Regions from separate parts of the Pantoea sp. PGP6 genome, predicted to be linked through region 3. Evidence: predicted binding sites of a transcription regulator. Region 3 holds the regulator's gene; each other region holds the start of a gene.

Region 1 (3,213 bases), 470 kb from region 3:
TGGCTTCACATTTCCGGTTGGCTTCAGGGTGAAGCGGGCAGATAAGGTCTAAAGTTGGTCGTGTGGTCAATGCGTTACACGCGGCCGCGTTTCGGACAAGGAGAAAAACCGATGACAAAAATTGAGGTAAACGCCACTGAACGGCGTCAGCGTTATGCACCCCTTCTGCTCACGCTGCTGCTGAGCGTACCTGCCTTCACCGTTCACGCCGACGACACGTCGCGTATGCTGAATAATCAGCCGCAGCCGCCGGATGTCCGTTTAGGGCCACTGTTTAATGCCGTACAGCAAGCAAAGTTCTTCCCCGATCAAAAAACCTTTGCTGATGCAGTGCCAAAATACGATCCGGCATCGATTCTGGCCGACTGGCAGATGCAGAAGAAACAGCGCAACTTTGATCTGAAACGCTTTGTTGCCGCCAACTTCACGCTGCCCACTCAGGGCGATAAATATGTGCCGCCTGCCGGGCAGAATCTGCGTGACCATATCGACGGCTTATGGCCGGTGCTGACCCGCACCGCCAGCAGTGCCGGTCAGTATGACTCGCTGCTGCCGTTGCCGAAACCGTATGTGGTGCCGGGCGGCCGTTTCCGCGAAGTCTATTACTGGGACAGCTACTTTACGATGCTCGGCCTGGCGGAAAGTGGCCACTGGGACCGGGTGCAGGATATGGTGGATAACTTCGCCTCGCTGCTTGACCGTTACGGCCACATTCCGAACGGCAACCGCAGCTACTACCTGAGCCGTTCGCAACCGCCTTTCTTTAGCCTGATGGTGGACCTGCTGGCGAGCCACGATGACGGCAAAGCCTATACCCGCTACCTGCCACAGCTGCAGAAAGAGTATGACTACTGGATGGCCGACAGTGACAAACTGGCCGCCGGCTCAGCCAGTAAACGCGCCATCAAACTCAGCGATGGCACGGTACTGAACCGCTACTGGGATGCGCGCGATGTGCCGCGTACCGAATCCTGGATGGATGATGTGACCACCGCGAAGAAAGCGCCACAGCGCGACAAGGCGGAGCTTTATCGCGATCTGCGTTCTGGCGCGGCATCGGGCTGGGACTTCAGCTCCCGCTGGTTCACTGATGCCCACAATCTGGCGACCATCCGTACCACCCAACTGGCACCGGTCGATCTCAACAGCCTGATGTTCCATCTGGAGCAGACGCTGTCGAAAGGCTATCAGATGAATAAGCAGGACGATCTGGCGAAGCAGTTTGCCGACCGTGCGGAGAAGCGTCAGGCCGCGATTAACCGTTACCTGTGGGACAGCAAACAGGGCTGGTATGCCGATTACGACTGGCAGAAAAAACAGGTGCATTCGCAGCTGACCGCCGCCACGCTGTTCCCGCTTTATCTGCGGGTTGCCAGCGATAAGCAGGCTGAAAGCACCGCCAGTGCGGTGGAAAAACAGCTGCTGAAACCGGGCGGACTGGTGACCACCACCGTCAATAACGGTCAGCAATGGGATGCCCCGAACGGCTGGGCGCCGCTGCAATGGGTGGCAGTGGAAGGTCTGGAACACTACAACCAACCTAAACTGGCGAAAGAGGTCGGGCTGCGCTTCCTGCAGAACGTGCAGAACACCTATGACCGCGAACACAAGCTGGTTGAAAAATATGTCGTTGAAGGCAAAAACCTCGGCGGCGGTGGTGGCGGTGAATATCCGCTGCAGGACGGCTTCGGCTGGACCAACGGCGTCACGCTGAAACTGCTGGATAAATATTGCCCGAAAGATAAAACCTGTAACAGCGCCCACGATATTCCTCAGGCGTCTGCCGCTCAACCCTGATGTTCTCTGGAGACCGTCGGCCTTGCCGGCGGTCTCTGCCCTCGCCTTTTAGCGAAATTTACTTGACGTTCTTCGATTGCCAGGCAAAATTGCAGCGAACTTACAAACGGTAATAATTCTCACTCTGATAATGAGAATGCTTATCGAGGCTATTATTCACCTGCTGAACCTCTGCCATGAAAGGAATTTCAATGAGATTGCCCTCGCCGCTGAAAGGTTATGTCCCGTTCTGCACCCTGGCGCTGACCGCGCCGGCTCTGAGTTTTGCTGCTGATATGGTGGTCACAGCCCAGCCGCAGGAGCAAGCTGACTCCCCGACACAGGGATATCTTGCCACGACCAGCCAGGGCGCGATGAAAAGCGATCGTCCGCTGATCACCACGCCACAGTCGGTGTCGGTGGTGACGCGCCAGCAGATGCAGGATCAGGGCGCGCTGATCCTGAATCAGGCGCTCGGCTATACCTCCGGCGTATTTACCAACTTCGGCGGTGCCGCGACCCGTTATGACACCATTGCCCTGCGCGGCTTCCACGGCGGCGATGTTGATAACACCTTCCTCGACGGATTACGGGTGATGAGCGACGGCGGCAGCTTCAACGTGTTGCAGGTCGATAACGCCTTCCTGGAACGGATCGATGTGATTAAAGGCCCCTCTTCTGCTCTGTATGGTCAGACGGTACCGGGCGGGCTGGTCAACATGGTGACGAAGCGTCCTCAGTTCAGTGAAGAAGGCCATATCCAGTTACAGGCGGGTAATAACGCCACCACCGGGGCGATGTTTGATTACACCAACGCGATTAACGATCAGTGGGCGTTTCGCCTGACCGGTGTGACCCGCAACAGCGATACGCAGTACGACCATACCCGTGAAGAGAAGTATGCGCTGATGCCACAGCTGATGTGGCAACCGGATGAAGATACCCATTTGATCCTCAAAGCCTATCTGCAGAAAGATCCGTCCGGCGGCTATCACGGCTCGGTGCCGGGCGACGGCAGCCTGAGTGAGCATAACGGCTATAAGCTGAGCAACGGTTTCTATGAAGGCAACAGCGATCTGGATCAGTTCAAGCGCCGTGAACAGATCTACAGCTACGATTTCGCCCATCGCTTTAACGACGTCTGGTCGTTCTCCTCCACCGGCAGCTACAGCCATTCCAACGTCGATCTCGATCAGGTTTATCAGATTGGCTGGAGTGCGGTAAATCCTGACCTGCTGAATCGCTACTATTCCGGTGAGCGCTCCTCTCTGGCCGGCTGGGCTACCGATAACCGGCTACAGGCGGAGTTCGCTACCGGGCAAGTGGAACATCGGGTGGCGATCGGTGCGGAGTATCATCGCTATAAGAATGAGATCAGCAGCGCGGCCGGCGGTGCCTCACAGCTCAATGCGGTGACCGGCGAACAGGTTGGCGCAA
Region 2 (3,213 bases), 1.4 Mb from region 3:
TTCACCATCTATTGTGCTTCTGGCGTGGTGGCTGGCGCACGTTTGTTCGAAAGCACCTTTGGGATGAGTTACCAGACGGCGCTGTGGGCGGGCGCAGCCGCGACCATCCTCTACACCCTGGTTGGCGGTTTCCTCGCGGTGAGCTGGACTGACACGGTGCAGGCCAGCCTGATGATTTTTGCGCTGATTCTGACGCCGGTGTTTGTCATCATCGCGGTCGGCGGCTGGTCTGACTCCATGGCCGTGATTGAAGCGAAAAGCCTCGAAAACCTCGACATGCTGAAAGGTCTGAACTTTGTCGCGGTGATTTCACTGCTTGGCTGGGGACTGGGCTATTTTGGTCAGCCGCATATCCTGGCGCGCTTTATGGCGGCCGACTCCCACCGTTCAATCCGCACCGCACGCCGTATCGGTATGACCTGGATGATCCTCTGCCTGGCCGGTGCGGTCGGCGTGGGCTTCTTCGGTATCGCTTATTTCCAGAACAACCCGACCCTGGCGGCGGGCGTCAATGACAACGCGGAGCGGGTGTTTATCGAACTGGCGCGTATCCTGTTTAACCCGTGGGTGGCCGGTATTCTGCTGTCAGCGATTCTGGCGGCGGTGATGTCGACCCTGAGCTGCCAGCTGCTGGTCTGCTCCAGCGCCCTGACTGAAGATCTGTATAAAGGTTTGCTGCGAAAAAACGCCAGCCAGAAAGAGCTGGTGTGGGTCGGACGTCTGATGGTGCTGCTGGTGGCGTTAATCGCTATCGCGCTGGCGTCTAATCCGGAGAACCGGGTGCTGGGCCTGGTAAGCTACGCCTGGGCGGGCTTTGGGGCAGCGTTTGGTCCGGTGGTGCTGTTCGGGGTGTGCTGGAAGCGCATGAACCGCAACGGCGCGCTGGCGGGCATGATCATCGGCGCGTTAACCGTGCTGGTGTGGAAGCAATATGGCTGGCTCGGCCTGTATGAAATCATCCCGGGCTTCCTGTTCGCCAGTATCGCCATTGTGGTGTTCAGCCTGATGGGACGTGAACCTTCAGCCGAAGCACAGCAGCGTTTTGCCGCCGCGGAAGCGGAGTTCCAGACTAAATAACGCGCGCAGAGCGTAAAAAAGCCCGCCGGTTAATCGTGGCGGGCTTTTTTTTGTTACAAAGATAAACCACTCAAATGCGAAATTATCTCATCCGGCAACTTGTTTTTTTCGTGGCGATAATGATAATCGGTATCGTTTACATTTTACCTGATTTTACTTTTATTGACGCTGCTTAACATTCAAGAGGTTGGCGATGTTTGTTCCGTTTCTCATCATGCTGCGCGAAGGCTTAGAAGCCGCACTGATTGTCAGCCTGATAGCCAGCTACCTAAAGCGCACCCAGCGCACCCAATGGTTTCCTGCCATGTGGGCTGGGGTAGTAATCGCTGCGGCGCTCTGCCTCGGGCTCGGGCTGTTCATCAACGCCACCACCGGCGAGTTTCCGCAGAAACAGCAGGAACTGTTTGAAGGGCTGGTTGCGCTGGTCGCGGTGGTTATCCTCACCTCGATGGTGTTCTGGATGCGCAAAGTGGCGCGCAATATCAAAGTGGAGCTGGAGCAGGCGGTGGACCAGGCGCTGCAACGCTCAGGGCGCGGCGGACTGGCACTGGTGCTGATGGTGTTCCTGGCGGTGGCGCGCGAAGGGCTGGAGTCGGTATTCTTCCTGCTGGCGGCCTTTACCCAGGATGTTGGCTACGCACCGCCGATTGGTGCGGTGCTGGGGCTGGCGACCGCGGTGGTACTGGGCATGCTGCTTTACTGGGGCGGTATTCGCCTTAACATGGCCCATTTTTTCCGCTGGACCAGCATCTTTATCCTGTTTGTCGCGGCGGGGCTGGCGGCCGGGGCGATTCGGGCTTTCCATGAAGCAGGGCTATGGAATCGCTTTCAGGATGTGGCGTTTGATCTCAGCAACACCTTATCGACCCATTCGCTGTTCGGTACGCTGCTGGAAGGGGTACTTGGCTATCAGGAAGCCCCCAGCGTCAGCGAAGTGGTGGTCTGGGGCCTCTATCTGATCCCCGCTCTGATTCTGTTTTTTATGCCCGCGCGTCCTGCCGCGTCGGCCACTGTGCGCTAAGCCATTTATCGGGTGCGCCTGCCGCGCTCAACAACGTGATAGGGAAATAAACATGACAATGCGTTTCCGCCGCAAGGCACTGCTGGTTCCTTTGCTGGCAATCTCCGCCTCCGCTGCCGCCGCGGTGCCTCAGGTGACCGTCAGCGTTAACGACAAGCAGTGTGAACCGATGACCTTAACCGTTAAGGCCGGTAAAACTCAGTTCCTGATCAAGAACAACAGTCAGAAAGCGCTGGAGTGGGAGATCCTGAAAGGGGTGATGGTGGTTGAAGAGCGCGAGAACATCGCACCCGGATTCAGCCAGAAGCTGACCGCCAATCTGCAGCCAGGCGAATATGAGATGACCTGTGGCCTGCTGAGTAATCCGAAAGGCAAGCTGGTGGTTGAGGCCGGTGACGCCGCAGCGAAAAGCGCGCCGTCCGAGCGGATGCAGCTGGTCGGCCCGATCAGCGCCTACAAAGCCTATGTCACTGAGCAGGTGAATCAGCTGGTGAGTGGAACTCAGGCCTTTACCGATGCGGTTAAAGCTGGCGATGTTGAAAAAGCTAAAGCGCTGTTTGCCCCGACGCGTCAGTATTATGAGCGTATTGAGCCGATTGCTGAGCTGTTCTCCGATCTCGACGGCAGCATTGACGCCCGCGAAGATGATTATGAGAAGAAAGCGGAAGATCCAAAATTCACCGGTTTCCACCGGCTGGAAAAAGCGCTGTTTGCCGATCACAGCACCGAAGGGATGGCGGGTTACGCGGATCAGCTGAACAAAGACGTTAAAGATTTGCAGACCCGCATCAGCGAACTGGCTTTCCCGCCAGCCAAAGTGGTCGGTGGTGCGGCTGGGCTGATTGAAGAGGTCGCCTCCAGCAAAATTTCAGGTGAAGAAGATCGCTACAGCCGTACCGACCTGTGGGACTTCCAGGCCAACGTTGATGGTGCCCAGAAAATTGTTGAACTGCTGCGGCCGATGGTCAGTCAGGCTAACCCGCAGTTACTGGCAAAAATCGACGGCAACTTTAAGAAAGTGGATGAGATCCTGAGCAAATATCGCACCAAAACCGGTTTCGAATCGTATGAGAAACTGACCAGCGCCGATCGTAATGCGCTGAAAGGACCGATTA
Region 3 (3,213 bases):
CAGAACAGCGCAATCTCAGCCGTAGCGAATTGATTGAACAAATGCTGCTGGCGCAACTCAAACTGGATTAATGCGGGCAAAACGCACGCAGAGGCAAATGTCGAGGCTTTAACCGTTCCGCGGGTTTGTCTCGTCTGCTATTATTCGCTGAAATGTGCTGCGGCACACATCTCATCATCAGGATTTAAGAGGTTATTTTACTCATGGCACTCGTAGGCATCTTCTTTGGCAGCGATACCGGCAACACCGAAAACATTGCAAAAATGATCCAGAAACAGCTGGGTAAAGACGTTGCAGAAGTCCACGACATCGCGAAAAGCACTAAAGAAGATCTGGAAGCGTTTGACATCCTGCTGCTGGGTATTCCGACCTGGTATTACGGTGAAGCGCAGTGCGACTGGGATGACTTTTTCCCGACGCTGGAAGAGATCGATTTTAACGGCAAGCTGGTTGCCCTGTTCGGCTGCGGCGATCAGGAAGATTATGCCGAGTATTTCTGTGATGCGATGGGCACCATCCGCGACATCATTGAGCCGCACGGCGCAGTGATCGTAGGCCACTGGCCGACCGAAGGTTATCACTTCGAAGCGTCAAAAGGCCTGGCTGACGATACCCACTTCCTCGGCCTGGCGATTGACGAAGATCGTCAGCCAGAGCTGACCAATGCGCGCGTCGAGAAATGGGTTAAGCAGATTTTTGATGAACTGCAGCTTAAAGAGATCCTCGAAGCCTGAGGGTAGCCGACTCAATGTGAGCGCCAGCTCACATTGAGGCAACGGAAATTCCTATAGAAATAATAGCCACATTTTTTTAACTTTCTTCGTTTAATCTGTAGAATACCCGCATCGATCTTCCGCTTATTTTCTCTGGCAGCAGATAGGACTAAGCGAAATGTTAACAGACTCCTGCAGAAATCCTCCCCGGCTCGGTGACGTATCCCATACAGCCCCGGGTGATTTAGGCACTCCCCTCGGTTTTCATTTCACTGCATCAGTTCTATAATGAGACGCAAATGAGAATGGGTATAGATCGACATTCAAGGCCAAGCGCCACAAAAGTGAATATAAGTAACAGGACAAAATCCGCATGACTGACAACAATACCGCATTAAAGAAGGCTGGCCTGAAAGTCACGCTGCCCAGACTGAAAATTCTGGAAGTGCTTCAGGAACCTGAGTGCCATCACGTCAGCGCGGAAGATTTGTACAAACGCCTGATCGACATCGGCGAAGAGATTGGCCTGGCCACCGTTTACCGCGTGCTGAACCAGTTCGATGATGCCGGTATCGTGACCCGTCACAATTTTGAAGGCGGCAAGTCGGTGTTTGAGCTGACCCAGCAGCATCACCACGATCACCTGATCTGCCTGGACTGCGGTAAAGTGATTGAGTTCAGCGACGAGTCGATTGAAACCCGTCAGCGCGAAATCGCCACCCGCCACGGCATCAAGCTGACCAACCACAGTCTCTATCTGTATGGTCACTGTGCACTGGGCGACTGCCGTGAAGATGAGACGCTGCACGATCAGTAAGTCTGACGCAGGCTGAAATAAAAAAACCGGTGAATTCACCGGTTTTTTTTGTTCTTTTTTCGCTGTCGGCTCAGGCAACCAGCGTTTCCTGCAGATAACGCCAGCGCGGAATCGAGGTACTGTAATCCAGAATCGCCAGTGCGATGCGGCTCTGATTATTGCCGTTCAGCATCTGCATCTCCCGGTACTGTACGGTGACCTCTTTCTCCTGATGGGAAATGACCACGTGCTCGCAGGTTGCGATACGCATCCCTTCCCGCTGGCCCTGTAGCTGACGGAAAAGATCTTCCACTTCATTCAGGTTCAGCTGAGTTCCGCGCGGGGTAACCATGCGAAAATCGGGATGAAAATAGGACATCATCAGCTCGAAACTGTCATCAGAGCCGGCAGGTTGATTGAAAATACGTTCAATAAGTTGATGTAAAACGACGACACTGTGTTTGGCTTCCTGGGCGAGAACGGTCATTTTTTTTCCTTATATCACTCGCTGAGCTATGTCTGTGAGGGCATAGCCTACCTGAAAGCGGATAATTCACATCTGGTAATTGATTAATTTTTTTAAACTCAGATTTCTCTCACAACTTCGTAACAATCGCTGAAAAAGGCTTGTAGAATAAACCTCGGTGATGGCAAAAATCAGGACAATAAAAAAGGGCGATAAGTCGCCCTTTTGTCATTTTATCAGGTCAGCACCAACGATTATTCGCCAGCTTTAGTCCAAGTATCGCGTAAGCCAACGGTGCGGTTAAACACCAGCTGTGACGGCTTCGAATAGACGCTGTCCGCGCAGAAGTAACCTTCACGCTCAAACTGGTACGGCGTGGTGGCTTCCACATCGCGCAGGCCTGGCTCAACAAAGCCCTGTTTGATGGTCAGCGAGTCTGGATTGATCACCGACAGAAAATCGTCGGCTGCACCCGGATTTGGCACGCTGAACAGGCGATCATACAGGCGGAACTCGGCTGGCTGCGCGTGTTCTGCCGACACCCAATGGATCACGCCTTTGACCTTGCGGCCATCAGCAGGATCTTTACTCAGGGTATCAACATCGCTGGTGCAGTAGATGCAGGTGATGTTGCCGTCTTCATCTTTTGCCACCCGCTCAGCACGGATCACGTAGGCGTTGCGCAGGCGAACTTCTTTGCCCAGCACCAGACGCTTATACTGCTTGTTGGCCTCTTCACGGAAATCCGCCCGGTCGATCCAGATCTCACGGCTGAAAGGCACTTCACGCGTGCCCATCTCCGGTTTAGACGGATGGTTAGGCATGGTGATGCTTTCGTGATGGCCAGCCGGCAGATTTTCGATCACGACTTTCAGTGGATCGAGCACCGCCATAGCACGTGGCGCATTCTCATTAAGATCGTCACGGATGCACGATTCCAGCGACGCCATTTCCACAATATTGTCCTGCTTGGTGACGCCAATACGGCGGCAGAACTCGCGGATTGACGCGGCAGTGTAACCGCGACGGCGTAAGCCAGAAACGGTCAGCATGCGCGGATCATCCCAGCCCTCAACGTGCTTCTCTGTCACCAGCTGCGTCAGTTTGCGTTTTGACATCACCGCATACTCAAGATTCAGGCGCGAGAACTCATACTGACGCGGGTGCACCGGAATGGTGATGTTATCCAGCACCCAGTCATACAGACGACGGTTGTCCTGGAACTCCAGCGTACAGAG
Region 4 (3,213 bases), 700 kb from region 3:
CGTGAAAGAGGGCCGATAAGCGAATTACGGGTATTGCCACATTGCTTTTAATCCGGCCAGCAGGCCGCCGCGCCAGCAGAGCGCGTCGTGACCGCCTTCAAACGGTTGATAGCTAACCTGATGCCCGGCCGCGATTAAATCACGCTCAAATTGTTGATTCGCTGCCAGAATCAGCCGCTCACGCCGTCCAGCTTCGAGATAAAAGCGGCGCGGCGGCGCCTGCAGCAAACCTTGTTGTAGTTGTTGCGGTAGCCAGCCGTTGGGGTTACCGCGCGCCGGCCACCAGAAGGAGCCGGAAAGGCTGATGGCGGCACCAAAGGTCTCTGGCCAGCTTAAGGTGGCGTAAGCTGCGGAAAGTCCGCCAAAACTCTGTCCCGCCACCAGCGTGCTGTCGCCCTGCACCCGGCAGGCGACGGTTTGCTGAATCAGCGGCAGGAGTTCGTGCTGCACCGCCAGCCAGAATTCAGGATTACAGGTCAGCTCCCGGCTGCGGTGTTCCCGGTCGATAATGTCGATCATCGCATAGACCGCCGGTGGCAGTTCGCCTGCGGCGGTGAGCTGCCGCAGCGGACCGGCAATCGGCATGGTCTGCGCCCAGAACTGTCCATCCAGCAATAACGCCAGCGGACGTGCGGCGGAAGAGGCCTCGCCACTGCAGTAAAGCCACACCGTGCGCTGATTACCCAGTCGTTCGCTGCGCCACAGCAGCGGTTGCAGCGGGATAGCCGCCGGCTGGCCGCGATCAACCTCGTGCCACACCGATTGATCGGGCGCCTGCGGCAGGTGCAGCGGTGATACCCGCATGCCGCGTCCGCCGGCCCAGCCGCGCAATGGGTTGAGCGGGTCTGCCTGCGCTGACGGGAATTTGCCGCTCCACCATTGGCGCAGCGTCTGCATATCAGTCTGGCCGTCAAATTTCTCTGCCTGGCGATCGGGTATCAGGCAGTAGCTGCCGCGCCAGTCAGCGGGCAGGGTGGTTTGCCACCACCAGACATCGGTATGGGGAACGCGTGTTAAGGAGGAGGGGGCGGCGGACTGATGGTGATCGGTCACGCCGGTGATGTTGATCCAGACGCGGCGGATCGCCGAGTGGGACTCATCGCCGTGGGGATCACGCCAGAAGAAGGTGACCTGACAGGTTCCCTCTTCGCCGGGTTCAATCAAGGGAATGCCCTGTTGCTGCTGCTGTTGCCACCAGGCGTCACTGCCGGTCACTTCATTTAACCACGTCATACGCGCCATCAGTCGATCACTACACTTGATTAGGGGTGATGCATGTTATGAATAATACTATTGATAATTATTTTCATTTGCAATAGGGTGTTTCCGCTCTACAGGGAGCGCACGCATCCTCTCTGCCGTATCGGGCTTCAGACCGGGACGAGGGTCTGTTGAAGATGGTCCGGAGAGAACTGGAATGCGTTGCAGGCAAGGTACTTACCTTTTCACCGGCGCGCCGGCAGTGGCCTTTCGCTGGCAATCCAGGAATAAAAAAATGAAAAAGTTATCCCGGCTTTCGTTAGCCATTATGATTGAACTTGGCGTCACCACCTCTCTCATTTCTACCGGGTCAGTAGCTGCCGCTACTGACCCGGGCATCACCAGCAACTCATCCGATACCGCCAGCGACAGCACCATGATGGTCACCGCCGCCGAGCAAACGCTTCAGGCACCCGGTGTGTCGACCATCACCGCCGACGAAATCAAAAAACATCCGCCTGCTCGCGACGTCTCTGAAATCATTCGTACCATGCCCGGCGTTAACCTGACCGGTAACTCCACCAGCGGCCAGCGCGGTAATAACCGACAGATCGATATCCGCGGCATGGGGCCGGAAAACACCCTGATCCTCGTTGATGGCTTGCCAGTGACCAGCCGCAACTCGGTGCGTCTGGGCTGGCGTGGCGAGCGTGATACGCGCGGCGACAGCAACTGGGTTCCGCCTGAGATGATTGATCATATTGAAGTGATCCGTGGTCCGGCGGCGGCCCGTTACGGTAATGGTGCTGCTGGCGGGGTGGTAAATATCATCACCAAAAAAGAGCTGGATAATCAGTGGCACGGCTCGTGGAGCGCCTACTACAACGTGCCGCAGCATAAAGATGAAGGGGCAACCCGACGCACTAACTTTAGCCTCGAAGGGCCGTTAGGCGACGACTCCAGCTTCCGGCTGTATGGCGGACTGGCAAAAACTCAGGCCGATGCGTACGACATTAATGAAGGACATGCTGCCCAGCGAACCGGTACCTATGCCGGATCCTATCCGGCCGGCCGTGAAGGCTCGGTCAATAAAGATGTTCATGCCTTACTGCGCTGGGCTTTTGCGCCAATGCAGGCACTGGAGTTTGGCGCCGGTTACAGTCGGCAGGGCAACCTGTATGCCGGTGATACACAGAACACCAACACCAACGCGCTGGTGAAAAGCAAATATGGTGATGAAACTAATCGCCTTTATCGGCAGAGCTTCTCGCTGAAGTGGACCGGCGCCTGGGATAATGGCATCAGTACCAATACCTATGCGCAATATGAGAACACCCGCAACTCGCGCCTGAATGAAGGGCTGGCGGGCGGCACCGAAGGGATCTTCTCCAACAGCGACTTCAACACCATTCAGCTGGACGATGTGCTGCTGCACAGTGAGGTCAGTATTCCGTTTGAATGGCTGGTCAATCAGACGGCTACCCTCGGCACCGAGTGGAACCAGCAGCGGATGAAGGATCCGTCATCGACCACTCAGGCGGCTAGCTACGGTTCCATTCCGGGCATCGCCACCACCGGTCGCAGCCCTTATTCTCAGGCTGAAATCTTCTCACTGTTTGCTGAAGACAACATTGAACTGACTGACAGCACCATGCTGACGCCAGGCCTGCGTTTCGATCATCACTCCATCGCAGGTAACAACTGGAGCCCGTCGCTCAACCTGTCACAGGGATTAGGCGATGACTTCACGCTGAAAATGGGCATCGCCCGCGCCTACAAAGCGCCGAGCCTGTATCAGACCAACCCGAACTATCTGCTTTACAGTAACGGCCAGGGCTGCGCCTCTAGCGCCGGTGCCTGTTATCTGATGGGCAACGACGATTTGAAAGCGGAAAACAGCATCAACAAAGAGGTGGGGCTGGAGTGGAAACATGAGGGTTATCAGGCCGGTCTGACCTGGTTCCGCAATGATTACCGCAATAAGATTGAGGCAGGCACGCTGCCAACCGGTAC

The links. The regulator Fur, encoded in region 3, represses iron uptake genes when iron is present. The targets are predictions, from matches to a motif close to ATAATAATGAGAACNACTATCAA.
Region 1: the regulator Fur is predicted to act here: its motif matches at 1,922-1,944, upstream of ACLIBF_RS13065 (TonB-dependent siderophore receptor).
Region 2: the regulator Fur is predicted to act here: its motif matches at 1,197-1,219, upstream of efeU (iron uptake transporter permease EfeU).
Region 4: the regulator Fur is predicted to act here: its motif matches at 1,288-1,310, upstream of fes (enterochelin esterase).

What each region holds. Positions count from the first base shown of each region.
Region 1 covers NZ_JBQBMA010000001.1:2,676,873-2,680,085, forward strand. The annotation lists gene ACLIBF_RS13055 (hypothetical protein) at 1-52, shown strand, start outside; gene treA (alpha,alpha-trehalase TreA) at 112-1,797, shown strand; gene ACLIBF_RS13065 (TonB-dependent siderophore receptor) at 1,989-3,213, shown strand, end outside.
Region 2 covers NZ_JBQBMA010000001.1:1,769,777-1,772,989, forward strand. The annotation lists gene putP (sodium/proline symporter PutP) at 1-1,077, shown strand, start outside; gene efeU (iron uptake transporter permease EfeU) at 1,271-2,098, shown strand; gene efeO (iron uptake system protein EfeO) at 2,151-3,213, shown strand, end outside.
Region 3 covers NZ_JBQBMA010000001.1:3,150,393-3,153,605, forward strand. The annotation lists gene ybfE (LexA regulated protein) at 1-71, shown strand, start outside; gene fldA (flavodoxin FldA) at 204-734, shown strand; gene fur (ferric iron uptake transcriptional regulator) at 1,087-1,530, shown strand; gene ACLIBF_RS15335 (hypothetical protein) at 1,601-1,996, opposite strand; gene glnS (glutamine--tRNA ligase) at 2,230-3,213, opposite strand, start outside.
Region 4 covers NZ_JBQBMA010000001.1:3,853,110-3,856,322, reverse strand. The annotation lists gene fes (enterochelin esterase) at 25-1,242, opposite strand; gene ACLIBF_RS18700 (TonB-dependent siderophore receptor) at 1,496-3,213, shown strand, end outside.